Regions from separate parts of the Paenibacillus sp. CAA11 genome, predicted to be linked through region 2. Evidence: riboswitches for the same ligand, from Rfam matches in the RefSeq annotation. Region 2 holds a riboswitch; each other region holds the start of a gene.
The links. Region 2 has a riboswitch for thiamine pyrophosphate ahead of DCC85_RS17675 (ECF transporter S component). Riboswitches for the same ligand answer to the same signal wherever they lie in the genome.
Positions count from the first base shown of each region.

Region 1: it holds a riboswitch for thiamine pyrophosphate, as region 2 does, so the genes downstream of both, DCC85_RS02440 (ABC transporter substrate-binding protein) here and DCC85_RS17675 (ECF transporter S component) in region 2, are expected to answer to the same signal.
Region 3: it holds a riboswitch for thiamine pyrophosphate, as region 2 does, so the genes downstream of both, tenA (thiaminase II) here and DCC85_RS17675 (ECF transporter S component) in region 2, are expected to answer to the same signal.
Region 4: it holds a riboswitch for thiamine pyrophosphate, as region 2 does, so the genes downstream of both, thiS (sulfur carrier protein ThiS) here and DCC85_RS17675 (ECF transporter S component) in region 2, are expected to answer to the same signal.

Region 1 is NZ_CP028922.1:555,272-562,500, reverse strand. It holds gene DCC85_RS02475 (ABC transporter permease) at 1-168, opposite strand, end outside; gene DCC85_RS02470 (ABC transporter ATP-binding protein) at 168-1,109, opposite strand; gene DCC85_RS02465 (sensor histidine kinase) at 1,319-2,470, shown strand; gene DCC85_RS02460 (response regulator) at 2,486-3,178, shown strand; gene DCC85_RS02455 (cold-shock protein) at 3,281-3,514, opposite strand; gene DCC85_RS02450 (cold-shock protein) at 3,591-3,791, opposite strand; gene DCC85_RS02445 (pyridoxamine 5'-phosphate oxidase family protein) at 4,181-4,594, opposite strand; TPP riboswitch at 4,746-4,856, shown strand; gene DCC85_RS02440 (ABC transporter substrate-binding protein) at 4,965-6,011, shown strand; gene DCC85_RS02435 (thiamine-binding protein) at 6,134-6,427, shown strand; gene DCC85_RS02430 (ABC transporter permease) at 6,424-7,188, shown strand; gene DCC85_RS02425 (ABC transporter ATP-binding protein) at 7,210-7,229, shown strand, end outside.
Region 2 is NZ_CP028922.1:3,778,938-3,786,166, forward strand. It holds gene DCC85_RS17650 (nucleotide sugar dehydrogenase) at 1-567, shown strand, start outside; gene DCC85_RS17655 (NAD-dependent epimerase/dehydratase family protein) at 597-1,574, shown strand; gene DCC85_RS17660 (NAD-dependent epimerase/dehydratase family protein) at 1,575-2,495, shown strand; gene DCC85_RS17665 (energy-coupling factor transporter transmembrane component T family protein) at 2,553-3,356, opposite strand; gene DCC85_RS17670 (ABC transporter ATP-binding protein) at 3,357-4,955, opposite strand; gene DCC85_RS17675 (ECF transporter S component) at 4,955-5,560, opposite strand; TPP riboswitch at 5,641-5,760, opposite strand; gene asd (archaetidylserine decarboxylase) at 5,922-6,743, shown strand; gene DCC85_RS17685 (helix-turn-helix domain-containing protein) at 7,120-7,229, opposite strand, start outside.
Region 3 is NZ_CP028922.1:968,577-975,805, reverse strand. It holds gene DCC85_RS04405 (hypothetical protein) at 1-711, opposite strand, end outside; gene DCC85_RS04400 (ABC transporter ATP-binding protein) at 734-1,426, opposite strand; gene thiE (thiamine phosphate synthase) at 1,789-2,472, opposite strand; gene thiD (bifunctional hydroxymethylpyrimidine kinase/phosphomethylpyrimidine kinase) at 2,469-3,290, opposite strand; gene thiM (hydroxyethylthiazole kinase) at 3,287-4,126, opposite strand; gene tenA (thiaminase II) at 4,180-4,866, opposite strand; TPP riboswitch at 5,030-5,133, opposite strand; gene DCC85_RS04375 (SLOG family protein) at 5,260-5,835, opposite strand; gene DCC85_RS04370 (ABC transporter permease) at 5,956-7,229, opposite strand, start outside.
Region 4 is NZ_CP028922.1:2,577,819-2,585,047, reverse strand. It holds gene DCC85_RS11915 (hypothetical protein) at 1-44, shown strand, start outside; gene DCC85_RS11910 (hypothetical protein) at 31-1,014, shown strand; gene DCC85_RS11905 (ABC-F family ATP-binding cassette domain-containing protein) at 1,145-2,695, shown strand; TPP riboswitch at 2,718-2,829, shown strand; gene thiS (sulfur carrier protein ThiS) at 3,026-3,229, shown strand; gene DCC85_RS11895 (MoeB/ThiF family adenylyltransferase) at 3,310-4,395, shown strand; gene DCC85_RS11890 (response regulator transcription factor) at 4,470-5,159, shown strand; gene DCC85_RS11885 (C40 family peptidase) at 5,227-5,742, opposite strand; gene DCC85_RS11880 (thiamine diphosphokinase) at 6,009-6,653, opposite strand; gene DCC85_RS11875 (trimeric intracellular cation channel family protein) at 6,812-7,229, shown strand, end outside.

The sequences.
Region 1 (7,229 bases), 1.7 Mb from region 2:
CTTCACGGTCTCCGGGCGCTCCATTGCCCGCTGGGAGAAGTCTCCGGCAAGTGCATTCCCAAGAATATATATAATCACAATCGGAAGCAGAAATTGGATAAAGAGTACCGTCCGGTTTCTCATCAGCCTCAGCAGTTCGAACCAGGCAATCGTCCAAAATTTCATCATTATTCACCATCCCGCAGCGTACGACCCGTCAGACTAAGGAACAGCGTCTCAAGTGTCGGCTGTTCACACACCACCGAATGAATTACCGCATCATGCTTGCCGCAAATATAGAGTATGTCCTGCAAATCACTTTGAGAGGATGGTGTATACAGCTCTAAGCCTTCTTCAACTACCCTGATCCTTACAATGCGCGGATGCCCTTCGAGCTCCTCAAGCAGGGCATCCGTCAAGCCTGCTGCCTTCATGCGAATCTTCTCCTCCCCAGATACCCGTTCCCGCAGCTCCTCCTGCGTGCCGCAGGCGATAACATGGCCTTTATCCAGAATGGCCACCCGGTCGCTGAGCGTAGCAACCTCCTCCATATAATGGCTCGTGTAAATGATGGTAGAGCCCATATCATTAAGCTTGCGAACCGATTCCAGAATGTGATTCCGAGACTGGGGATCGATGCCTACGGTCGGTTCATCCATAATAATCAGCTTCGGATGATGCATGATGGCACAGGCGATATTCAGCCGGCGCTTCATCCCTCCAGAGAAGGTATGCGGCCGATCGTTCGCCCGGTCCTCAAGCCCTACGAATTCCAGCGCCTCCTGTACCCGCTCCTTTAGCAGAGCACCGCGCAGGCCGTATAATTTTCCGAAGAAGCTAATATTCTCCCTGGCCGTCATCGTATCGTAAAGCGCAAGATCCTGCGGAACCAGGCCGATCTTCCGCTTTACCTCTAGCGGCCTTGCCGCTACAGAAATACCGTCAATCGTGATGGAGCCTTGATCCACAGGCAGCAGCCCGACCATCATATTGATGGTGGTACTTTTCCCGGCACCATTAGGGCCTAGCAATCCGAATATTTCGCCTTCCTTAATTTCCAAGTTCAAATGATCCACGGACAGCTTTCCGTCATATCGTTTGACCACATCTTCAATCTCAACAAATGCCATGGTTATTTCCCCCCGCTCATTCATTTCATTTTCTATATTTCTATTGTAACGAGCCGGGACATCTGCCGAAGGTATATAAGGTCACCTTTAACGAATGACTAAAGTCACCTCTTAAGCAGACCGAGGGCTGTGCTATAATGAAAGCCAATATTAGGATCGGCTCCTGATCTCTTAGGCACGGTGCCGGTCTTCGAAGGTTGGGATACACCATGAACCGGATACTGCTTGCTCTAAGGTATACGCTCATTATTGTTCCTGCAGGACTAGCGGTATACAACCTGAGTCACGCAAGCATGGACAAATATGCGATGCACCTTCTTATCCTGCTGAATCTTGCTGTTCTAGCCGATAGGTTCATCCGAAAGGAAGCACTGCTGTTTCTCTTTTATGCGCTTGAGATTGTGTACGCGCTGTGGATCTGCGAAATCTATCATCCGATGCTGTTCTTCTTAAGCTTTTCTCCGATGCTGATGTATCTGCGCTTGCCCCGTCCTGTACTGCGGCTGCTCCTGCTCGGAGGCCACGCAGGGCTATTAAATCTGCTCCCAGAGTATGATGCGTTGTCCGGGCAAATCTCTGCGAACCTCATGTTCGCGCTGTGCGCAGCCTTAATCAGCCTGTTTCAGCACAGTGCTGGCACCCAGCTGGAGACCATCCAGCTGTATGACGAGATCCGCTGGAAGCATTACGAGCTTGAAGAGGCTCGCGGGCGCCTGCGTGAATTTGCACAGCAGGTAGAGAATGCCGCCCAGCTCGAAGAACGCAACCGGATCTCCAGGCAGCTGCATGATGAGCTCGGCCATCGGCTGATCCGCGTCAAGATAATGCTGGAGGCTGCGCTGCATACCGTGCCGGCTGACCCATCCAAAGGGCTGTCCATGCTGGAACAGATTCGGGATCAGGTCTCAGCCAGTCTCGAAGAGATGCGCTCCACTGTCCGGCGGTTGAAGCCTGCGAATGCTTCCTCCAAGGGCTACTCTCTTGAGCACTTGCTGGAGGAGGTTGGCCGCGAGACCGGAATCCATACAAGCCTGAAGATCCTTGGAGAACCCTATGCGCTCTATCCCAGTATGGAAATTGTGTTCTACAAAAATGCCCGGGAAGCCGTGACAAATGCCCTTAAGCATGGACAGCCCGGTTCCATTTCCATTGAGCTGACCTATGGCGATAAGGAAGTCACCATGAAGGTAAGCAACGACGGACGGCTCCCTTCCGAGTCCTCATTATTTGAGAAGGGAATGGGGCTCGCAGGGATGAAAGAGCGCGTACAGCTGATCGGCGGAAGACTGGAGACGGAGTTGGCACCTCATTTTGCAGTCATTACAGGACTGCCCGTCCGGCGCAACAATGAGATGACGTAAGGAAAGTGTGGGAATATGACAATGACAAGCAAAATCAAGGTGCACATCGTGGATGATGACCCCTTTATCCGCGAGAGTCTTCAGCTGCTGCTAGGCCTAGGCGGAGAGATTGAAATTACCGGAACCGCCGCCAATGGCGCCGAGCTAATTCAGCAGCTGGAAGCAGGCCAGCGGCCTGACGTGGTGCTGATGGATATACGCATGCCGGTATGTGACGGTGTGGAAGGCACACGCAGGATCAAGGAAGCCTTTCCTGACATGCAGGTGCTGATCCTCACGACCTTTGATGACGATGATTTCATTATTGAGGCTTTGCAAAACGGGGCCAGCGGCTATCTGCTGAAGAACATCCCCCCGGACCGGATTATGCAAGGGATCAAGAGCGTGCACGCCGGCAATATGCTGATTCACCCCGATATCGGCCGCAAGCTCGCCAGCATGCTTCGTCCTGCGGAAGCGGCGCCTCCTCCCAAGCCTTATGAGAGCCGCTTCGCTCAAGCAGGGCTTACGGAGAGCGAACAGCAAATTGTAGCTCTGATTGCAGACGGGCTCTCCAACAAAGAAATTGCCGGCAAGCTGTTCTTGAGCGAGGGCACGGTGAAGAACTATATCACCGAAATTCTAAGTAAGCTGGAAGTCCGGGATCGGACACAGATCGCCATTTTATACTGGAAAGAACATCATAAGCAGCAAGGAAACGCCCTATAGATCAAGACTTATTGACGACAAAAACAAAGAACCGCCGCTTCCCCTAGGCAAAGCTGGGAAAATCGGCGGTTCTTTGTTCATTATACGGTTTACGCACCGGCCTTAAGGCTGAATGGATACGCCCTTCTTGAGCGACTTCATATCCGTATTGTTATTGACCAGAAGGGGAAGCATTTTGCTCCCTTTCTCCATTGCTGAAGAGCAGAGCGGACAGACCGGACTGTAGTCAAACGCAAAGTTATCCCTCATCCAGCCATTGCAGCTTTCACTTGTGCAGGACCAAATGGGCGTAAGCTCCTCGGGTACTTCTTCAGACGTTTTTTTACGGTAGTTCATGGTTTCCCTCCTAGATCAGAATAAAAAGAAAACTGCCCTTAACAATCAAGTTAAGGGCAGGATCCACCAGTGGTTATTACAGTTTTACAACGTTGTCAGCTTGTGGTCCACGGTTGCCTTCAACAATGTTAAATTGAACGCGTTGGCCTTCGTCCAAAGTCTTGAAGCCTTCGCCAGTGATTGCGCTGAAATGCACGAATACGTCTGCTCCGCCTTCAACTTCGATGAAGCCAAAGCCTTTCTCTGCGTTAAACCATTTAACTGTTCCTGTTTCCATGTGGGGTTGCCTCCCTAAAATAAATTAACATGTTCCTTTTCAATTTATCGCAGACACTCAGACCGCTTCAGCAAAGCGGGCACCGTACATCTAGCTCAATAAAAAATTCACACATTGAAAAAAGTTCCATCCTCGAATTCAAAGTGACACTCTTTTCAATACGTGAATATCGCTTACGATCGATCAGTTATTCTTATTATAAACCGCTTTCCAGGAAAAAGCAAATGCAGCAGATCAAATTGGGCGGAAAGGCCTTTTAGGTGCCCGGCTTCCCGTATGTCTTATGTCCCGCCAAGCCCTCGTCAAGGGCTCCGGTAATCATAAAGGTTCAGGGTTTCACCAATCAGAGGTAGCCCGGATGCCATTCTCCAGGCTACCTCGTAGATGTTTTAAGCTGTCCAAACCTCATTCTCTCCGCCTTCATTCAGCACTTCAATCCGGCTAGGGGTAATCTTGAGAACCACATAATCGGGATCATTGGGGCCATCCAGCCAGCGGCTGAATTCGTCCCGCCACACGCTCTTCTTCAATTCTTCGTTGTCACTAATCTTGGCGGTGCCTTCAATTTCTAGAACATCCCCGGTTCCCCCCTTCTCGTATCCAAGCAGCAGGAAGACGTTAGAGTTCTGTTCCAACTCTTGTACCTTATGCGTCTTTTTATCGGTAGCCATATAAATCTCCAGGCCGTCATGATACAGCGCCATATATCGTACCTTTGGTTTGCCGCCTTCCACCGTAGCAAACGCAGCGAACTTATTCTCCTCTAAAGCGCGGCCGATCTTGCTCTCCAGCGTGTTAGCCATGGGGCTTGCACTCCTTTTTCTGTAAAGTCATTTTCAATAGTAGTGTACCCTTATTCCAAAATATGAATCCTCAAGCAGCCAAAGGATCCTCATACTTCCTGCTGGACATCTTCGTCAGCCGGAGGCTATAATGGCAATAGCAATACCCGCAAATTTCATACAGGGGAGCTGGAACTTGGCCGGCTGAGAGTGTGTCCTTAGACACTGACCCTTATACCTGATCTGGATAATGCCAGCGTAGGAAAGTTAGATTCGTATGAATGTCTATTTACATGTTCATCGAGTGCGCGAGGCGTCCCGTCGGGGGCGTCTTTTTTTATGCGGTCATTACCCAGCGGGAATTATTGTAATTAAGGAGAGAGACCGTATCATGAAGAGAAGAAGTAAAGTATCTCTGCTGCTGTTATGCAGTGCGGTGCTGCTGTTTGCCGCAGCAGGCTGCGGCTCGAACAACGCAGCGACTGGCAACAAGAACTCAGAGAGCAGCACGACCGCACAAGGGGACAAATCCCAAAGCCTACGTGAGGTCAAATTCGTACTGGACTGGACGCCAAATACGAACCATACCGGGATTTATGTGGCCCAGGATCAAGGCTACTATGCGGAAGAAGGACTGAAGGTAGACATTATTCAGCCAAGCGATGCCGGTGCTGACACCATGATCGCTTCCGGCACAGTTCCATTCGGCATCAGCTACCAGGAAGGCGTGACCCAAGCGCGAACCCAAGGTGTGCCTCTAGTCTCGATCGCTGCTGTCATTCAGCATAATACCTCCGGCTTTGCCGCTCCGGTTGACCGGAACATCAAATCGCCTAAAGATTTTGAAGGCAAGAGCTACGGCGGCTGGGGTTCCCCTGTTGAAGAAGCCGTCATGAAATCCATCATGGACCTGCAGGGAGCAGATGTAAGCAAGGTGAAGAAAATCAACATCGGGGATGCGGATTATTTCACTGCGGTCAAGCGGGATATCGACTTCGCTTGGATTTACTACGCCTGGACAGGCATTGAAGCCCAGCTGCGCGGCGAGCCACTGAACATGCTCTATGTTAAAGATTATTCCAAGCAGTTGGACTACTATACTCCGGTCATCGCCACCAACGAGAAGACCATCCAGGAGGACCCGGAGCTGGTGAAGGCGTTCATGCGAGCCACTGCCAAGGGCTACCAATATGCGATCGACCATCCCGACGAGGCAGCTAAGATTCTGGTTAAGGCCGTACCTGACCTGGATGAGAAGCTGGTCACCGCCAGCCAGAAATGGCTGAGCCCCCGCTATCAGGACGACGCTCCGCGCTGGGGAGAGCAGAAGGAATCCGTATGGAAGGGCTATGCCGACTGGATGTATGAACGAAAGCTGCTAGACAAGCCGCTTGATGCTGCCAAAGCCTACACCAACGATTTTCTGCCAGCTAAATAGATTGAACTAAGATTTACATTGATCTTTCTATATATAACGGCCTAATACGGCCCTATAACATTCATATCTTTAGCTCATTCTATAAATAAAGCTATTATTATGTGAAAAGCGAGGTTGTTACCATGGCTAACACACTGCTTAGTATTCAGATTATTCCTAAGACGCCGGGCGGCGAGGACGTCATTCCTTACGTTGACCGGGCCATCGAGGTGATTCAGGCCTCCGGCGTCAAGCACCAGGTCAATGCGCTGGAGACCACTATGGAGGGCGAGCTGACCGAGCTCCTGGACATCGTCCGCCAAATGAACGAGGCTGTTGTCGAATTCGGAAGTCACAGCATTATCTCCCAGATCAAGATCCTGTACACGCCGGACGGCGCAAGCATGGATAAGCTGACGGAGAAATATCGCCCGTGAAGAAGAGTCAAATATGGACAAGCGTGTGGCCGCCCCTCGTGGCGGTCCTCTTGTTTTTGGCCGCTTGGGAGCTGGCGGTCGATGTCTTTCACGTAGACAAATGGATCCTGCCAAGCCCTGCGGATATCGGGCGGGAAGCTGCGGCCGGAGCGGCCGGACTGTGGGATCATACGAAGGCCACTCTGCAGCTGACGCTGATCGGGTTTGCTGTTGGCGTTCTAACCGGACTGATAGTTGCCTTCCTGCTGCACCGGCTTCCTCTTGTCAAATCAGCCCTCTATCCGCTGCTTATCTTGAGCCAGAACGTGCCTACAATTGCGCTCGGCCCTCTGCTGATGATCTGGTTCGGCTTCGGCATTCTTCCTAAAATTATACTGATTACGCTGGTGTGCTTCTTCCCCGTTGCGGTAGCGACGATGGACGGCCTGAACAGAACGGATCCCTTGATGCGCAACTATATGGAGATGGCTGGCGCTGAGAAGGGACAAATCTTCCGCAAGCTGGAATTTCCTTATGCCATTCCTTCCATGCTGTCGGGCATAAAGATCTCTGCGACATACAGTGTCATGGGCGCAGTTATTGCGGAATGGCTGGGCGCTGAGAAGGGCATCGGCTATTACATGAAAATGCAGAAGTCCTCATTTCGGACTGACCGTGTATTCATTGCCATTCTCATCATTGTCGTCATCAGCCTGGCGATGTTCGTCTTGATCGCCCTGCTGGAGCGCTGGCTGAGCCGCTATAAGCCGGAACGGAAATAAGGAGGCTTCCCTCATATGAATATGAATATGAACTTGAACTT
Region 2 (7,229 bases):
TGGGAGGCCATCGATGCAGCCAGTACCAAGCCCTATGGCTTTACCTCTTATTATCCTGGCCCAGGCATAGGCGGACACTGCATTCCTGTTGACCCTCTATACCTTCAGTGGAAGGCCCAGCAATATGGAACCGACCTGAAGTTTATTGAGCTGGCTCACCGCATCAATGAGTCTATGCCGGATTATATCGTCCAAAAGGTCTCCGAGGCGCTCAAGGCAGAGAAGCCTTTGAACCAGAGCAGCGTCCTCGTGCTGGGCGTTACCTACAAGAAGGATGTCAACGATTTGCGAGAATCCTCTTCCCTGCCTATCATGACTAAGCTGATCGAGCTTGGAGTCAAGGTCAGCTTCTTTGATCCATATATTCAGGAGGTTCAACTGAAGGACTGCACTCTAGCCTCGACCCCTTTAACCAAGAGAAACATCCAGCAGCATGACTGTGTGCTTATATTGACAGACCATTCAACCATACCTTACGGGACACTGGCGCAAATCTCCAAGCTGATTATCGACACCCGCAACGCCACGAAGCAGATTAATGACCGCACGAACATCGTGCTGATCTAAGCCAATGTAGAGAAGGGACGAGAACAACCATGAAAATACTAGTTACAGGGGGAGCCGGATTTATAGGGTCCCACCTGGTAGAGCGACTGCTTGAATTAGGCCACTCGGTGTGGACACTCGATAATATGTCCACAGGCCGGCTTGACTTTCTTAACAAGGTTACAGAGAACAACCGCCATTCCGTCATTCACGGCTCTGTCACCGACAAATATTTGCTTCGTGGCCTCATGGAACGCGTAGATGTTGTATTTCACCTTGCTGCCGTACTGGGAGTAAAGAACACGGTAGAGAACCCGCTCAAGGTCATCGAAGGTAATATCGACGGTACGCGAAATATACTGGAGCTTGCTTATCAGAACAGGGTCAAGGTCGTGTTCTCTTCAACGTCGGAGGTTTATGGCCGGAACACCAAGCTTCCCTTCAGCGAAGACTCAGACCGTGTGCTTGGCGCACCGTCCATTCACCGCTGGTGCTATGCTACCGCTAAGGCCCTAGACGAGCATTTGTGCTTCGCCTATGCAGAGAAGGGACTGCCTGTGAGCATTGTCCGTTACTTCAACGCCTATGGGCCCCGGCAAACCTCCTCACAATACGGAGGCGTCATTCCGCGCTTTATCAAAGCAGCTCTGCGAAATGAGCCGATTGAAGTACACCATGACGGTTCGCAAATCCGCTGCTTCACTTATATTCAAGATACTGTGGAAGGAACTGTAGCAACGATATCATCCCAAGCGAACGGGCTGGCTTTTAATATTGGTTCCGAACACTCCATCACGATCTTGAATTTGGCTCAAAAAATCCGCGAACTGGCCGACTCTTCCTCTCCTATTGTCCATGTTCCCTATGAAAGAGCCTACGGACCTGGCTATGAGGATATGCCGATACGTATTCCCGATATCTCACGAGCCAGACGCCTACTGCAGTACGAGCCAAGCATTACGTTAGAGGAAGGGCTTTCCCGATCTATTGCATGGTTCAGACAGCAGCTGCAGGAAGGTCGATTATAAATGAAGGCCGTCGTTACTGGAGGAGCCGGATTTATAGGATCGCACCTTGTGGAAGCACTTCTGGCTCAGGGAGCGGACGTGGCCGTCATTGATAACCTGTCTACCGGACATACCGAATATGTGCCTAAGGGTGTCCAGCTCTATCAGATGGATATACGAAGTGAGGATCTAGAGAAAGTACTGCGCAGCCTGCAGCCAGAGATTGTATTCCACCAGGCAGCTCAAGTGGATGTCCAGCACTCTGTCAAACAGCCAGGATATGACGCTGCAGTAAATATTGCGGGAACGGCCAATCTGCTGAAGGCCTGCCAGCTTACGGGGGTTCGGAAGGTCATTTACGCTTCCTCCTGTGCGGTATATGGAGAACTGGAGGCAGAACTGATCCGCGAGGGAGACCCTACAGAGCCCATTTCTTTCTACGGCCTATCCAAGAAGACCCCGGAAATCTACCTTCAACTCTTCCATCAGCTGTACGGATTATCCTATACCATTCTTAGATATGCTAATGTATACGGCCCAAGACAAACCCCCAAGGGCGAGGGAGGAGTGGTATCCATCTTCCTGGACCGGATTCGGCGGGGAGAGCCGCTTATGGTCTTCGGGGATGGCGAACAGACACGCGACTTTGTATATGTGAAAGATGTTGCAGCCGCCAATGTTGCCGCAGCCTTTCAGGCAGACCAGCAGATTGTTCAGGTAAGCACTGCAGCGCCGACCTCTGTGAACCAGCTTCTGGACCTGCTGAGTCAAATTCACGGCCAGAAGCTCACCCCTGAATATCATGAAGCGAGAGCTGGGGATATTAAGCACAGCTGCCTCTCCAACAGCAGGGCTGACAAACTGCTCGGGTGGAAGCCTAAGTATAATCTTGAGGCCGGCTTGAAGGAGACCTATCAGTATATGATCACTGAAGCTAAATAGGTGTACTTGGAAAAAACGAGGCCGCTCTCCCAAAATGGGAAAGCGGCCTCGTGCCTGTTAATGATACCGGACATCACTCAGGCCGAACCAGGGAAAGGCGGCTGTGAGCAGCACTGCTGCTGCTACCGCCCCGGCTAGCAGCAAAGCAAGCTGAAGATCGGATGCCGAGTACACCGAAGGATAATAGTAGCTGCGGGAGCGTTTATCATCAAATTGCTTGGATTCCATCGCCGTGGCCACCCGGTGCGCTCTTCGGATGCTCTGTGCCAGGAGCGGCACCCCATACAACTTGACCAGGCGCAGATACCCACGCGGCCCTCGCGGCCTTCTGACTCCGCGGATGCGAAGCGCTTCCCTTCTCGTCTTGAATTCTTCCCATACCATCGGCAGCAGACGGATGGAGGCCATGAAACTGTATGCATATTTAGGACGGAGCCTCGCCTTCTGCATCAAAGCATAGAACAGCGAGACAGAAGATGTGGACAGGACAAACAGAAGCCCCTCCGTCCCCAAAGCTACGGACTTGAAACCAAGATGAATGCCTCGATAGAAGCTCTCCTCCGTGATGCGGATCAGCCCCCACTGCCACCACAGCTGGTCTCCCTTACCAAACAGAATCATGGAGACGGCGGAAGATACGAACACAAGCAGAAAGGGCAGCATAATCACAAGAATCTTCCACGGCGGAAGACCGGTTAGCCCGAACAGCAATAACAAGAGCAGCACCGTCTGATAGGCGATAAAATCAAGACTGTATGTAAACAGCGTAATCAGAAACATCGTTATCACCAGGACTAGCTTAACGACCGGATTAGCCCGGTGAAGCGGTGTTTGAAATATAGGGGTTAAGAAAGCACTCATCTAATGCAGCTCCTCTCTATATGCTGCAATTTGCCGTTTAAGAACCCTTCCACGGTCTGTCGTCACCTGCTTCACTACCCGGCCCTGCCTGAGCTCCCAGACCTCTGTCGCCCACAGCCTCGCAATGTGCTCTTCATGCGTCACCATAATAATGATGGTGCCCTGCCTGCGCAGCTTCTCGCAAAGCTCCAATATAGCAATAGTATTGACCGCATCCTGTCCGAACGTCGGTTCATCCAGCAGCAGCACAGGCTTACTCACAACCATTGCGGTAGCTACGCTAAGCCGCCGCTTCTGGCCCATCGACAGCTGATAGGGATGGCGGTGGCCTAGCGAGCTTAGTCCAAAGCGCTCCAGACAGCGCTGGACCAGCAGAGCGCTTTCCGCTGGCGGCATCCCCTTCTCCTGAAGAGAGAAGCCGGTTTCAGCTTCGACGGTCTCGGCAACAAATTGAAATTCAGGATTCTGAAACACAAATCCGAGCTTCTCCATTGTGCGCTCCACTTGGCGCTTGCGCAGTGATCTTCTCCCGCCTTTTTGGCTTTTGCCCGCAGGCTGTCCGTCCAGAGAATAGACCCCTTCCGAAGTCAGCAGTCCCATTAGACTTGATAGCAGGGTGCTCTTCCCCGCTCCGTTGGGTCCCATCACGGCGATGAAATCTCCGGGAGCGGCCTCCGCCTTCTCTACGGCAATGGCTTCCCGGTCTCCGCGGAAGCCGCGGAACTCGGCAAGTTCCAGCCTTGAAGATGGGCCAGGCTGCGATTCCGCCGCAGCTGCTTCCACCGGTGCCGGAGACAACTGCTGCCGTCCCCGGACAGACCGGGCGTAATCCTCCCATACGCCCGGGTACCAAATGCCATATTCCTGCAGTTCCTGCCGGTAACGGGCAAAGATTTCCTCGGGCTTCCCTTGCCCAAGGATCCTTCCCTCCGGGCCCAGAAGGATTACCCGGTCAACGTAGTCCAGCACCTCCTCAATTCGGTGCTCTACAATGACTACGGTTCGGCCCTCCGACGAATGCCGAACCGCTTGCCAGATCTGCTCCCGCCCTATCGGGTCCAGAAGCGCTGAAGGCTCATCCAGCAGCAGCACTTCCGGGTCCATAAGCAGCACAGAGGCAAGCGCGAGACGCTGCTTCATTCCCTGTGACAATGAAGCGATCGGCACATGCCGGTCCGGCAGGCTGAGGCCGACCTTCTCCAGCGCATCATCCATGCACGCAGGCATCTCTTCTCGCGGAATACCGAGGTTCTCCAACACGAAAGCCAGCTCCTCATCTGCATATGGCATGCAGAACTGGGTATCCGGGTCCTGAAATACAAACCCCCATGACTTTGGAATAATGCCTGCTTCCCATTTCATAGGAACTTCAATTACGCCTGGAATGAGTCCGCTAAATACTTGGAGCAGGGTTGATTTGCCGCAGCCGCTCGGCCCAAGCAGAAGCACCTTCTCCCCCGTATATATGCTTAGTGAGAAATCCTTGAATACGAAGCCGGGCTCACCGGCAAACTTTAGCCTCAGGTTCCGCACCTCTGCTGCTACCCATGCAGGACAAGCATTCGTCTTTTCTTCAACGATATGTTCTTGTAAGCTCATTACTTCTCATCCAGCGCCGCATAATCCTGGTCCTGAACAGGCCGAAGCTGGTTCGTTACCCCGGTTGCCTCCACTGCTTTGACCAACGCATATGCCAAATACCCTGCGAGGACAGCAGAGCTTACCATTCGCAGACCGTATTTATAAATTAGCATCCAAGTCTCATAATCCGCATATCCGTACAGCACATCAGGGATTAGGGAACCGATCGCCGCCCCAACGCCTGCCAGAGCTGCAACACCGGCAGAGAACTTCTTATACCGGAAGGCCGCGAAGACCAGCTCCGCTCCAAGTCCTTGAATAAGCCCATATAAGACCAGCTGCAGACCCCACCCGCTCCCGAATAGAATTTCTACATGCGCGGCTGCGAGCTCTGCAATCAGGGCTACCCCCGGCTTGCGAATTAACAAGAAGACAAGCGTTGGCGCCAGGAACCATACACCGTATACCAATTCATCGGCCTGAATGAACAAGGGGTCCAGCAGATTCGAAACCGAGCCCCAGAAGTGGTACACCACCCCAAGAACCAGCGATACAAGCACGGTAACCAGCAAATCGCTTAAGCTTAATCCCTTTCCTTTTCGAGTGTTTACTAAAGCCTCCATACAATCCTCTCCTTTTTCCCTAATCGAATTGAATTGCACGCAAAAAAACCGTCAGGACATGCGCAGACGGGTAACCGAAAAAAAGAGTACGGACGATTCTCTACGCTGGCATTATCCAGTTCAGATTGACGGTCAGCAGCGGATATATGTAGCTGCAATCTCAGCCCGGCTATCATCCCCGGGCACCCGTATCGCTATGCAATTGTCAATAACATACACCAGAAAGATGTGAACAATCAAGGGTATTTTTTCACACTGTAACCTTTGTTATGTTGATTTACCCTCTGTTTTATGTCAATATTAGCGGAAGCGGTTTAGATTAACTACACCTGCCTGCAATGGATTTGAAAGGGGATTTCCCATGGCTAAAAGAATGATGCGGCTCTTTACGGAACTATCCTCCCGAAAGTGGATTGCGGCGATGACAGGCCGTTTCTCCCACTCGAGCCTAAGCCGCCATATCATTCCTATGTTTGCAAAGGCTTATCATATTCCGCTCCATGAAGCGGAAAAGGAACTCAGCGAATATCGGACACTTAATGAATTTTTTACCCGCCGCCTCAAACCCGGCATGCGTCCCATTCATAGCGAGCCCGACATGATGATCAGTCCTGTGGATTCTCTGATTACAGCGATGGGGCCGATTGATGCGGGGACCATTTTGAATGTTAAAGGTCAGAATTATACGATTGCAGAACTGCTGAATCACTCTCCTTATATGGACAAGTATAAGCACGGTTTCTTTTTTGTGCTCTACTTAAGCCCTACCGACTATCACCGGATTCACACTCCGGTAGCAGGGCGTAAGCTGGAAAGCGAGCATATCAAAGGCAAGGTATACCCTGTTAATGATTTCGGTATGACCCATATGAAGTCGGTACTAAGCCGGAACGAGCGGCTGATCACGTATATCTCCCATGAGCTTGGTGAGGTGGCTGTGGTCAAGGTAGGTGCCATGAATGTCAGCAGCATTAAATATGTGGATGAAGCAGCCGGAGAATGGAACCGGGGCGATGATCTCGCTTATTTTGAATTCGGTTCTACGGTGGTGCTGCTGACGCAAACGAGAACCTTCGAGCCTCTTCCGCAGCTGGCCCCCGGAGTCTCTGTCAAGATGGGGCAGCCGCTTGGCCGATTTCATCGGCCCACCAAGGCCTCTACGAAGGAGCCTGGTGTGCAATAAACATTAAGAGTCCTTAAGATCCAGATGCTAACAAGCAAGGAGCTAAGCGGTTGATTCTCGCTTAGCTCCTTGCTCGTTAACGAATAGTATCCTATTTTGTTGGTGAGGGTGTTCCAAAATTAACTTTTGGGGCACCCTCTTCTCTATGATATAAATGAGTTTCAGAGATTCCTCTAAGTATTAAAACCAGTAATCTTCGCTTCTACCTGGGGGCTTTAGCCGGCGCAGGCGATTTCGAAAAATGCTCCAGCCTGGCGAGTAGGAGCTGCGGCTGCGCATCCGTCGTCTGCTCATGATATACTTACACCTCCTTTTCCAGAGTCTAAAAAAGGCTATAACCACTCATTACCCTCTATCGCATCGAACGAATCATATATTAACGAATTTCAGAAGGGCTCTTGCCGGTATACTGCTTAAATTGCCGACTGAAGAAGAAGATATCGCGGTAACCAAGCGCGTCAGCAACCTCCGTTACATTCATGCCCT
Region 3 (7,229 bases), 2.1 Mb from region 2:
AACCGCAACAGCCGCATTGATCCATACAGATGCCCAACGGATCGTCTCATTAATATCTTGAAATGGAGGCTCATAGCTAATACTGACGCTCAACATGCCCGCATACTGTTTGAATGAATCGAGATCCGAGGTCCCCATTTTAAAATGATAACCTTCCGATGTAATCCATAAGAACTGGGGCGCTACGATGAGAACTATGATACAGGCCATTAGCAAATAGCTTGCAGCCCTGACCCTAACCAGCTTGGCAGCCGCCAAGGCAAGCCCCATCACAGCCAGACCGCTTGCAGCCCCCGCGAGCTTAGACAATATAATATAGGCAACACCCAGCAGTGGACTGCTGGAACCAGCCATTCTAACATGGTATAAGCCATGTGGGTTCAAAAAAAGCTCCAAAAGCGTGCTGGCCCACACCAGCATAATTCCCACAAGAAAAACCACCGACTTAATCCAGAACAAGCTGGAAGTCTTAAGAGGCAGTGTATGAGATATTGACCTCTTCCCAATATAGAAATCCTGATAGTAATCTACAAAAATATAAACAGGGATTAAAATACCTATGACCATGTTGATCAGCAAATAAGTAAATGCATAATCCGAGTTCTTATTCCATGCAAAATACAAACTAACACAAGAACTAAGCACAATTAAAGTGGCGACAACAGGAATATGCCGTCTGAGCTCCGTCTTGAATTGGGGCAGCCACACCATTTCCATCCTCCTTTATTGCTAGCTAGACAAGCTCCTTGAAAAGCGATTCTATAGATTGTTGATAGGTTTGATGCAAATGTTCCACACTCCCCTGAAGCAGCACTTTACCGTCACTAACAATGGCAACATCTGTAAAAATCTGCTCCACATCATGTACCAGATGGGTACTAAGAATAATCGAGCTCGCAGGATCGAAATAATCAAGAATAATTCTCATAATTTTGTCACGGGTAGAGGGGTCTACAGCGGCCAGCGGCTCATCCAGCACAAACAGCTTAGCCTGCCTAGCGAAAATCAACGACATATTCACCCTCTCCTGCATGCCTTTGGACAGTGACTTAACCTTATCTTTCAAATGAATTCCCAGATCGTCAATCATACCTAGAGCACGGTTGCGGTCAAAGTCTGCAAACGCCTGGTCAAAGAAGTTAACGGCCTCCCCTACATTCATCCAAGGATACAAAAATTCCCGATCTGGCATATAGGACACAATGGCCTTAGTGGCAACTCCCGGCCTGCTTCCTGCAATAGTGATCTCTCCCTGGTAGGATCGAAGAAGGCCCACAATTAATTTGATCAGTGTTGTTTTTCCCGCCCCATTGGGCCCCAGCAAACCCAGAATTCGGCCTTCCGGGAGAACCAGATTCAACCGATCCAGCGCCTTCTTGCAACCGTATTTCTTGGTTACCTCATGACATTCAAGCAAATATTGCAATGTGCACTCATCCTTCCCTTCTTCAGTCTTCTTTCTATGAAACCAAAATGTGTAACACGACTGATTTTTATTGTAACTGGGTTAAACCTGCGCTTCACCGAAGCTTTACCGCAATTCACGCAAAACTTATCTTTTGGTTGCTGATACCAACCATACGGTCACCAACAGAAAAAGCATGCCCCTTCAATGAATGAAGAAGCATGCTATGGTATAAAAAAAAGGATCCCGGGATGAGCTGCACAGCGTTCATTTCTACTAAGCTACATTCGTCCACAGGGTCTTATCCCTTTAAGAGGGTCTCCGTACTTTAACGTTATCAATCTAGGCTTATTCCATGTCCTCCTGCTCTCTTGTCGCTGTCGTTAGCTTGTCAGCCTGCCTGCAAGGCTGTGGCTGACAAGCCTGCTCAGCTGGCGCGCCGCCTCACCGGACGCCTCCGCCTGCGTGATCGCCGAGATAACGGCGATCCCGTCTGCACCGGCGTGGATAACCTCCTCCACGCGCGATGCCGTGATGCCGCCGATGCCTACCAGCGGCAGCTCAATCCCGCTTGCGCGCAGCTCGCGCAGGATGGACGGGCCCTGCACGGCACGGGCATCGTCCTTGGACCCCGTCGGGTAAATTGGCCCGATGCCCAAATAGTCGGCACCGCCGGCAGCAGCCCGGCGCGCGTCTTCTACACTGTGGGCGGATACACCCAGTATCCGCCCCTCCCCGATGCGGACGCGGACACGGCCCGCATCTTCATCGTCCTGCCCGACGTGAACCCCGTCGGCATCAATGGACAGCGCCAGCTCCACATCGTCATTGACGATGAACGGCACGCCAGCGCGCCGGCAGGCGGCCTGAAGCTCACGTGCCAATTCCTTGAGCGGGGCGCCGCGGAGTGCGCCAGGCCCCTTCTCGCGGAACTGGACAAGCGTTGCCCCGCCGGCCAAGGCCTCCTCCACGACCTCCAGCGGATGGGACCGGCAGTTCTGACTGCCGACTACCAGGTACATCCGCAAGAGCTCACGAACTTGTGAAGCAGACCAGCGGCCTGTCATGAGCGCACCGCCTGTCTGCGGCGGTAGGCCCAATGATTGGTTGGGCCATGCCCCTGGCCCAATCCTAGATTCTCCTCGATCGCCGCCTGAATAAAAGCCCTGGCAACCTCCACTGCCTGCCCTACCTCGGCCCCCTTAGCCATCTCGGCAGCAATCGCCGCCGAGAACGTACACCCTGTGCCATGGGTATGCGGGGTGTGAATGCGGGGGCCGGACAGCTCAGAGAAGCCGGTGCCGTCATAGAGCAGGTCCACCACCTGCTCGCTGCCCTCTGCATGTCCGCCCTTGATGACCACCACCTGCGGGCCGCAGGCGCCGATCCGCTTGGCGGCTTCCCTCCGGTCTGCCGCCGTCCTGATCGCAAGGCCGGACAGCACCTCGGCCTCGGGCAAGTTCGGCGTCACGACCCGCGCAAGCGGGAGCAGCAGCTCCTTCAGCGCCTGAACCGCCTCCTGCTGGAGCAGCTCGCTGCCGCCTTTGGCAATCATGACCGGGTCAACGACCACGTTCTTCCAGCCAAAGGCTCGGATCTGCTCGGCCGCTGCCGCAATGATATCAGCGCTGAACAGCATGCCGGTCTTCAGGGCGCCGACCGTAAAGTCTGAGCCCACGGCCTCGATCTGCTCGGCCGTCGCTTCCGGCGGCAGCGGATAGACCCCGGATACGCCCATGGTATTCTGCACCGTGATGGCGGTAATCGCAGACATGCCGAACACCCCAAGCTCCTGAAATGTCTTCAGATCCGCCTGAATGCCGGCCCCCCCGCCGCTGTCTGAGCCGGCGATTGTCAGCGCTGTGGGAATGGTGTGATTGCTCATGCCTGCTGGCCTCCGGCTCGCTCGGCCTGAAGCTCTCTGATCGCCGTATGCCCCTTCAGGGAATGCGGATGCAGCTTCGCCAGCTCATCGAGAAAAGCGATCTGGAAGCTGCCCGGCCCTTGGGCAGAGGTTCGTTCTGCTGCGCGGGATGCCGCTGCCCCGTAGAAGGCCAGGCCGGCCGTACCGGCTAGCAGCAGGTTCTTCTCAACCGCTGCGAACGCTCCCAGCACGGATGTCAGCAGGCAACCGGTTCCGGTCACCTGGGTGAGCAGCGCATCCCCGCCGCTGATGATCCGGCACCCCTGCCCATCCGAGATGGCATCCTCGCGGCCGGTAATCGCGACGACAGCCTCCAGCTTACGCGCGGCCCGGATCGCAAGCTCCGCATTCTCATCGGCTCCACTTATGCCGGCGTCAACGCCCTTGATCTCCCGGGCTTCACCAAGGAGATGCGCGACCTCTGCTGCATTCCCGCGAACCAGGCTCACCTTCACTTCACGCAGAATACGAAGCGCCGATTCCGTCCGGAAGGCAGTCGCGCCCGCGCCAACCGGGTCCAGCAGGACAGGCACTCCGTGAGCATTCGCGGACAGCCCTGCAAGGATCATGGCATCCACCTGCTCTGTGGATAGGGTCCCGAGGTTAAGGACCAGGGCTCCAGCTACCTTGGCCATATCCGCCACCTCTTCTGGAGCATACGCCATAACCGGCGAAGCTCCGAGCGCATACAGGCCATTGGCGGTGAAATTGGTGACCACTACGTTCGTCATATTATGAATCAGCGGCTTGGCCCTCTGGATTTTAGTAATAAGACCCGAAATATGGTGTTCTAACATGGGACTAACCTCACTTTTCTCTTGGATTGATTTTTCAATAGGAGAGTTCAGACTTACAGTGCCGCAGCCTCTAACTGAACCGGCCATTCCTCAAGCTTGTAAGCCATATCCCAGAACAAATACTCCAGCTGACAGCTGAGCATGAAATGCTCGGTCATTCTCGCTCGTTCCAGCTCTGTTGTTGTTTCCGCCCATGCATCTACACGTTCCCGGAACTGATCTGTGACGGTCATGGACTGACCGCCATAGAAGTGAATCCACTCATAGAATGGGTGGGACTCTGAAGGACGAACCTCTTCCAGAAGCCTCTGGCCAATCTCCAGATACGTCCATGGACAAGGCAACAATACGGCCATAATCTCTCCCAGACTCCCTTCATATGCCGCCGTAAGCATATGACGAATATAATGATGTGCGGACGGAGCCAGCGGATATCCCTGCAGCTCCTCATAGGTCACCCCGGCAGCCTGGCAAAAGTTCTGATGCGGATGAATCTCACTGTGCAGAATGAACGAGATTTGCTCATTAAATACAGCGATATCCTTCCGACTTGTGCTTTTGGATATGGCCAGTCCATAGATGCGCATGTAGGCGTTTAAGTATTCAAAGTCCTGCTTGACATAGTGAATCAGCTGTTCCCTCTGCAATTTCCCCTCTGCAATTCCCCTTACAAAGGGATGGTTAAAGATCGCCTCGAAAATGCCGTCCGCCTGTCTGCGGAGCGATGCGGTAAAGCTCATGTTCTCCACCTCCGAATAATAGCCTTGCAGGAAGCACTCTAAAGACCCGCACGCACAGCTTAAACGGAACGCAAAAAAGCCGCTCCAGGGAACTGGAGCGGCTGCTATGGGGCAAGGTTCTGTACTTCACTAGTCACTAATGAAAGTACAAGGGGCAATATATAACGAGCCGGCTCCACTTTCCTACGCTAGTACGAACTAGATCAGGTTCAAAGGGTCCAAGATATGCTCTTGTCTCAGCCGCTGACGGCTCCCCTAGTGGACTTCCTATGTAATTTTGGAAATTCATTATTTCACTACAACTGTACCTATCCCAGCCTAAGAAGTCAAATTAAAATTTGCAGAGCTTGAATCGGCCTGTTGATTGCAAACGGATAGAGCTGCTTGAACATCTCAGGGCATTTCATCCATAAATGTATCCATACCCAAGGCTTCTTCATCCGCTACACTCTGAATGTCCTCCGAGCTGATCCGGATAACCTCATAGCCGTCCTGTTGCTGCTTCTTCAGTGCCCGTTCAAGGATGAACTTGGGGCTGCCTTCCCCGGCGTCTTCATCATAGACGAGCAGAATGCCATCGGTCTTGCGCAGCAGCAGCTCGTCGCGGGCGGTGAACTGCCAGGGGCCTGCATAAGGCTGCTTGCTAACCGGCGCATAGTAGTCCACGCCTCTCAGGAGTTCGCGGAAATATTCCTGCTTGTCCTCCTTCCAGTTCTCCTCCTGGGACTGGAAGGCTGTCAGTATAGAACACTTCAGGTGCGGATATGTGCTCTTGAGCTGTATAGCCACCTCTACAGCCCATAAATCCACCCCGTATTGTCCTGGCGTAATGATCCATTCCAAGCCTTCTTCCACCAGCGGGACCAGCTTATTCTCAAGAGCCTTCATAATATACGGAATGCCTTGATGCTTCTGATTAAAGATATTCAGTTCATGGGCGCGATAACCGGTTACGAGCAAATTCTTCATAGTTCCCATCCTTGCTGTTTCTTAAATCGGCGCTTGCCAGCATAAAAGAGTCCTTCCGAAAGCTGCATTCTTCGGAAGGACTTTTAGGATTCATTCCTTGTATATCATTATACCACTTCTCTAGCCGACCTTCTGGTACATATGCTGCAGATAACGCCAGCGTGTAATGAAATAATACACAACCTGCACTGCGATGAAGAATGCATACAGCGAGAGCGCATGCCCGAGCATGCTGTAATCGATCAGCTGCTGGAGAGCCATAAAAGCTACCGCACTGTGAACTACAGCCAGCACAATCGGCAGGAAGAACATCAGAACGAGCTGCCTGGTGACAACCTTCCTCAGCTCCTTCCGGCTGAGTCCAATCTTGGAGATCATGCGGTACTGCTGCTCATCCCGGGACAGATCGGCATACAGCCTGGAATAGGTAAAGCTGGCCGCAAAGGTGAAGAACACGATACCCACAAGCCCGCTGACAATCAGAATAATGCCGTTAGACTGCTTGGAATTGGCCCAGTTCAGCACCAAAGATTCCAACGGATACTCAGGCATCTCTTTATTAATGGACGCGCTCAGCTTCTCGGCAGCATCACGAGTTTGCTTCCAATCCTCAACATTGTAGAGTACCGTCTTGGCTATCGAAACATAATCTCCCGCCGCTTTAAGGCTTTCGTACAAGCGGTCCGAGATCACAATCATATCTTTATTGCCTCCCGGAACCACTCTCTCGGTCCCCGGGCCTATTAAATGAACTTCATATTTTTTATTCATAAAAATAAGCTCGATCTCGGCTGGCTTAGCATCTTCGCTCTCTTTCCGGAATTCATTCCGCTGTTCGACAGTGCCAGGAGTGCGGAAGCCATCTTCTCCCTCTTTCAAAGTGGCCGGGCCATAACCGAGCAGACCAGTCATCGCATTGTATTCACTCAGCTTGATAAGCTCTGTTCCCTGATCTGTGAATAAAGGGATAAAAGCTGCCTTTTGGTAAGAAATGTTACTTTGCTTAAGCGCGGTCTCGATTTCACTTAAATGCTTCTCTTCTTCCCCATTTTCCGTATTCGAATGATAAGTGAACGCATACGGATTAACCATCTCCGACAGTCCGGGATCTGAGACAGCCAGCATCGTGCCGATTCCCGTAAAGGAGGAAGCCACGATGATCGTCACCATGAAGAACATAACAGCATTGTCCTTCATCCGGTAAGTCAGCTCCGAGAAGGTCAGCAGATTTATTCTCCGGAAGAACAAAGACCTCTTCGTCTTCAGCCTGCGGATGAAATATACACTCAGCTGCGTATAGAGGAAGTAAGTCCCCAAAATGGTGAAGAAGACCCCTGCGAGCAGCAGCGGGAAGAAGGCGAACAGCCGCAGAATCGTGAACGCAAATACACAAG
Region 4 (7,229 bases), 1.2 Mb from region 2:
CCCCGCTCATTTATGGAGGCATGGTGCTTAATGAAGATTACTAATTGGGCGATGATTTTTGTGATGGTCTTCAGTGGCTTGTTCTGGGCCGAAGATCTACATGCTGCTCAGCAAAGGGCGGGTTATTTGATTGAACAAAGGTATAATGCCGTAATTAGGACTGCTGCTCAGGATGGAGCGACCAGGCTGAATGAGAACGAGCTGCAGAAGTATGAAGCCGGCTACGACTCGGAGCGTTATTTTAGAGCTAACAAGGAGAGGGCTTTAAGTGCCTTGTTGAATACGCTATATGTTAACTTCGGAGTGGTGGACGATCCCTTAGCACAACAAGCGCTGTTGCAATATATCCCTGCGGTTCTGGTCATTGATTATGATGGATACTACATTTATTCTTCCCAGGAGACATTAAGTAAGAATGGCGAACCGCAAATCCAGCATCTATGGTCTGAGAAGAAGCCCTACACATTAATAGATGAGCAGGGAAAGGCAATCCGACTCACATTAGATGATCAAGTAGAGGTTTTAGACTCGCAGAGAAGACAATGGTCTCGCGGCAGGCGGGCAGAACTGGCTGCTTCTCAGGATATCACTATTCTTAAACAGGAGGCCCGCTTTGATGATATTCGCAGGACTACAATTGTCCGCTGCATAGAAGATGATCTGGCAGGGGTTATTAATAAGCACAATACATACGCTAGACAGACAGGACTCAAATATACGTTCACATTGCCAACAATTCCTGATGAGGATTGGGACAATACCTTAGCAGACGTTGGAATACTTGTATTCCTGCAGGGTATTCCGGTGGGAGAGCAATATTATAACAATTATAGCTTTGGGGGAGGACGGCTGATCAAACGGAAGGTTATTTATGGAGGTGTCGATCTAAGCAGCGGTATTAAATATTATTATCGTGAGTCTTGTAAGGGTAGCTATAAGCTTGAGGAAGTTTTTACGAATGAGCGTGAAGCAGCGGTGAGAGGATATTTTGAGGCTCCTTGTCTGACTAAATAGCTTTAATTTCGCTAAGGGATGAACACGATATTTCGGAAGTATGGCTCCTTGTGTTAATATAAGAGGGAATGCCGTAAATAGAGGCTGATAAGGCATTCATTATCATAGTGATAGGAGCCGTTTCATTACAATGAGTTTATTGACTGTAGATAATTTGTCTCATAATTTTGGAGACCGCACATTATTTAAGAATGTATCCTTTCGTTTACTGGCAGGCGAGCATGTAGGCTTGGTCGGTGCGAATGGGGTGGGAAAATCGACCTTAATGAATATACTCACCGGACAGCTGCTGAAGGACAGCGGAAAGGTAGAGTGGACGCCTAAGGTACGTTATGGTTACCTGGATCAGCATACAAAATTGACGCCAGGCAAGACGATTCGCGATGTCCTGAAAGACGCTTTTCTTCCTCTGCTGGAATTGGAGCAAGAGATGATGACCATTACAGAGAAAATGAGTGACGCCACACCGGAAGAGCTGGAAGAGCTTCTTGTACAGATGGGCGATATTCAGGAACAGCTGGAGCTGGGAGATTTCTATCTTATCGATGTTAAGGTGGAGGAAATGGCAAATGGTCTCGGGCTATCGGCTATCGGCTTAGATCGAGACGTGTCCGCCCTGAGCGGTGGTCAGCGGACAAAGGTACTGCTTGCCAAGCTTCTGCTGGAGAAGCCGAATGTTCTTCTCCTTGATGAGCCAACCAACTACCTGGACGTCGAGCATATTCAATGGTTGACGAATTACCTTCAAGAATATCCTTATGCCTTCATTCTGATCTCTCACGATACAGAGTTTATGAACAAGGTTGTTTCGGTCATTTACCATTTAGAATTTGCTAAATTGACCCGGTATTCGGCCAACTATGAGAAATTTCTTGAGATGGCTGATATCAATAAGAATCAGCATATTGATGCTTATGAGAAGCAGCGGGAGTATATTAAGAAACAGGAAGATTTTATTCAGCGCAATAAGGCCAGATATTCAACATCCGGCCGAGCTAAGAGCCGGGAGAAACAGCTGGACCGTCTGGAGCGAATCGATAAGCCGGAGGAAGCAGCTAAGCCTGTATTCGGCTTCAAAGAATCTCGCGCCAGCGGCAAGACGGTTTTCGAAGGAATTGATTTTGAGATCGGTTATTCCCATGCCCTGCTGCCGAAGATGAGTATGACTATTGAACGCGGCGAGAAGATAGCTATTGTTGGCTGTAATGGTGTGGGAAAATCAACACTGCTAAAGACCATTTTAGGGAAAATCCCACCAGTTAGCGGCAAAACATACACCGGCGATTTCCTGTATCCTGCTTACTTCGAGCAAGAAGTGCGTCCCGGGAATTTAACTCCAATCGATGACGTATGGAACGAATTCCCGCATCTGAATCAGCATGAGGTTCGTGCTCACTTGGCCCGCTGCGGTCTTAAGAACGAGCATATTACCCGTCAGCTCAGTGCACTAAGCGGTGGCGAGCAGGCGAAGGTACGTTTATGCAAGCTGATGATGCGTGAGACAAACTGGATTCTATTTGACGAACCTACGAATCACCTGGATGTTGCCGCCAAGGAAGAGCTAAAGCGGGCACTTAAGGAATTCAAAGGTACTGTGCTGCTTGTATCACACGAACCTGATTTCTATGAAGACTGGGTAACCAAGGTATGGGATGTTGAAGCTTGGTCAACACATAACTAAATCACTCCAGTTACACAATTGAATTATTCACTAGGGGAGCTGCGAATTAGGCGGCTGAGACGGGGGATGAATCTGCCGGACCCTTACAACCTGATCTGGATTATGCCAGCGTAGGGAAGTGGGTATTCGATATGGACATACGGCCTTTGCGGCGTATATTAATATGATCAGCGGAACAATACGGTGATTTTTAGTACAGTCACTGTGAAGACTTGCTGAACGCAGCCATATCGAGAATAGAGCCGCTTCCTTATGGAGGCGGTTCTTTGTTTGCTTGTTATTCAAGAACCCCTCCTTGGCTAACTTGAACGAAGGAGGAACAGCTTGGCTATGAAATTAACTATTAATGGACAGCTCGTTACCTGTTCTGGGAAAACAAGGACTATAAAGGAGCTGCTCACATATATTGGGCTGCATATGAACTCGGTTGTCGTGGAGGTCAATCATCAGATTGTGCCTATTGAGCAGCAGGCAAAGGAGCAGCTGCAGGACGGGGACCGCATAGAAATTATTCATTTTGTCGGAGGCGGATAAAAATAAAAATAATTATCTGCAAAGGCTATGATAGAATGTTTGGAGTAACGGGTTATAGTACGGCAGGGAGGAAATAGTTCATGCAAGAAAGCGACGTAAATGTAGAACAGACAGATGATAAAAAACTTCAGGTTCCTGAGGAAGAGGTGGAGCGCTACTCCAGACAGATCCGATTCGCTCCGATCGGCACCAAAGGCCAGGCAAAGCTGCTGCAATCCCACGTGCTTATTATTGGAGCGGGCGCACTGGGAACAGCAATTGCGGAAACACTGGCCCGAGGAGGCGTAGGAAGGCTCACGATCGCAGACAGAGATTATGTTGAATGGAGTAATCTGCAGCGTCAGCAGCTATTCTCTGAAGCGGATGCGAAGGAGAGACTACCGAAAGCGATCGCAGCTAAGCAAAGACTATCTGCCATCAATTCTAAAGTCGAGGTAGACGCGAGGGTAATGGATGTTACGGCAGAGGAACTTGAGCTTTTGGTCAAGGAAGTGGACCTGATTATGGATGCTACAGACAATTTTGAGACTAGATTAGTAATCAATGATATTTCTCAAAAGTGGCAGATTCCTTGGATTTATGGCGGCTGTGTAGGGAGCTATGGTATGACTTTTACCGTTCTTCCGGGTGATACACCTTGTCTTAACTGCCTCTTGCGTTCCGTTCCTTTCGGAGGGGATACCTGCGATACGGCGGGGATTATTCCTATGGCTGTTCACACGGTGGTTGCCCATCAGACAACAGAAGCCTTTAAGCTGCTAACCGGCCAGCAAGCTGCTCTGCGTGGAACCCTTCTGTCCTTCGATCTGTGGAGGAATGAACAAACTTCAATTAAGGTTGAGAATGCCAAGCAAGAGGATTGTCCTTCCTGCGGGCCAAACGCGGTATTTCCTTATTTGTCTGCAGAGAATCGAACCCGAAGTGAAGTTCTCTGCGGCAGGGATACGGTTCAGATCAGGCCGCCGTTCCGGCGGGAGATTGATTTGTCTCAGGCTGCCCAAAAACTTGAAGCCTTATGCGAAGGCAAGGTCGAGCGCAATCCCTTCTTGCTCGCTTATTCCATTGGAGGTCACAGAATGGTGCTATTTAAGGATGGACGCGCGTTAGTTCATGGAACGAAGAATATCGCGGAGGCTAAGACTCTGTATACACGTTATTTCGGCTAGAGGTATGAAGTCATTCCTCCTGTTGCAGAATAAGCAGAAGCACCGTGAATTTGGGTAAGAGGTGGCTGCTCAACTTGGAGGATTATATTCTGTTTATCAAGGATACCGACCCGACATACGCCTATATCATATCCCGAAAGCTGGCTGAACAAGGATTGGCTGTATTAACTGTAGACCAAACTGAACAAGTACAGGAACAGCTGAGGGAATCTAAGCCGATAGCCCTGCTTCTGGCGATAGACTGCGATCAAGATATTAGACTACGGTGGCTTGCACAGTTTAGAAGAGAAGCTAATGACATACTAATTCCGGTCATTGTCGTTGAACGGTGTCCATCAACAACTAGTCTGACTAGAGCGTTTGAGGCCGGAGCAGATGATTATTTGGGAAAAGGGGCACCTGTAGAAGAGTTGGCGGTCAGGCTGCGTCATTTACACAGCTTGTTTCGCAGGATGCAGCTGGATGAATTGTCTGTCTTAGCCTATGAGGATTTGCGTATAAGGCTACATGACCGCAAGGTCTATCGCGGGGAAGAGCTAATCAAATTGACGCCTAAGGAATATGAGCTGCTAGTATTCCTCGTTCATCGAGTTCACCGGGTTTGCTCACGAGAAGTGCTGCTTCAGGAAGTATGGGGTTATGAGTTTAATGTGGAGACGAACGTAGTGGACGTCTATATCAGACATTTGCGGGGGAAAATAGATCGGGGACGTTCACGTAAACTGATCCACACGGTTCGGGGAACAGGATATTTACTTGAGTGACTGTTGCCTAATAAGAGAGGCCCTATCCAATTGGATAAGGCCTCATTTGAGTGCTTAGGAATATGATTTAAAGAACGCGGCGTGCACTTAAATAAGTTCTCTTCCAGTTGCCGCTGTTCAAATTGGAGATCGTAACGCCCGGCTTACCATAAGTGTGCAAGATCTTACCGTTTCCGGCATAGATAGCTACATGTGTAACGTTATGGCCGTTCGCGCGGCTGCCGCTGGAGAAGAACACTAGATCCCCTACGCGCAGGCTGGCTTTAGATACAAATTTACCTACTTTAGATTGCTGAGCGGAAGTACGTGGAAGGGTAATTCCATAATGCTTAAAGACGTATTTTGTAAAAGAGGAGCAATCAAAATTTTTAGTGGTTGATGTAGATGCACCAAATTTATAAGGTCTACCTAAGAACTTCTTGCCATAGTTGATGATTTGCTGTCCTTTGGACACGCTGGTGCTCTGCGCTGTTGTTTGTGCATGAACGGTTTGTTGGCCGACTGCGGCGAATGCTGTGAAAGCAATTGTAGTTGCCAGTCCTACTGCCATTACCTTTTGGATATATCTGCGTTGCATTGTCATTGTTGTTATACCTCCAAAATGTTTTGTGTTCGGATGACTGAAGTATAACAGGTTTGATAAGGCCTATATTTTTCCACAGCTGCAGCAAACTTACGGCCCACATAGGTTTGGGCCTGATTATTAAAAAACGATTAAAGTTTACAAAAAATTAAGAAAATCTCCAGAATTCTGAACAAATAAAAAGTCCTAAATCCTTGTCATAACAAGGGTTTAGGACTGAATCTGAGGTCGGGCTTGACGCAGGATTGGTTACATAAATGTAATTATTAATCCTTGCTTTGAATGACGAGCAGCAGACCGCTCTCAATCTGAACAGTGCCTTCTTCGCCGAGAAGTTTGTTGCTGATTCCACGAGATTGCCCCATTTTCAGGGTTGCTTTGTCCAGTGGATACATAAAGCCACTTAGTGTAATTCCCGTTACTTCGGCAGTGATGGGAAGCAGGGACACATACGAAAATCCTCTATCGTGAACCGTACATGTGGAACCTGTTAAAGTAATATAGTTATTTTGATCCAAAATGGCACAGCTGACTTGATGCTGCATAGCTCTAATTAAAAGCTGGATATTGATAAAAGAATGGTCGAACCTTGAGCCGAGCACGCCGAAGAGCAGAATCTCTTCGGGCTGCTGATCCATGGCAACTTCGAAAGCAAGTTCTGTATCGGTCAGATTCTTATCAACGGGATCACAGGTGACGAGCTTGCGCCCCGTTTCTTTTACCTTTTCAAGTTCTTCCATAGTTACAGAATCAAAATCACCTACGGCCATATCAGGGACTATTCCATGCTCTACCAGAAACAGGGCTCCACGGTCAGCTCCAATAATGAAATCTCCCTGCTGGATGTGCTTCAGCTGATCCGCATGGTTGCTTCCTCCCGAAAAAATCAATACTCTGCTGGATGGTCGCATCTTTCGTTATCTCCTTCTTTAATTGAACATTGTATATTCCCAATTTTCTTTCTAATAGTATAGTTCAGATTTATGTCTTGCACAATTGAAGCGGGAAGGAATACAATGTTTACATCGTGGGTCAGCTTGAACGAAGAGAGGGTAGGACGAAGAACATCATGCATATCTTTGACATTTTCAGCATTATTGGTACGATTGCCTTCGCGATGTCCGGCGCATTTGTAGCCATGGAGGAAGATTACGACATCTTAGGAATTATGGTGCTGGGCCTGGCAACAGCATTTGGTGGAGGAATTGTCCGCAATGTGTTAATCGGGGTACCGGTAACCACGCTATGGAGCCAGGGTCCATTGATTATGCTGGCTATTTTCTCAGTAATCGCAGCTTTTGTCCTGCCTATGTCCTGGATCAAGCATTGGAAGAGGACGGAGGTCCTGTTTGATGCTATTGGCTTGTCGGCTTTTGCGATCCAAGGGGCGCTGTATGCGACACAAATGAAGCATCCCATCAGCGCGGTTATTGTAGCCGCGGTTCTGACAGGAATCGGTGGGGGGATCATAAGGGACTTGCTTGCCG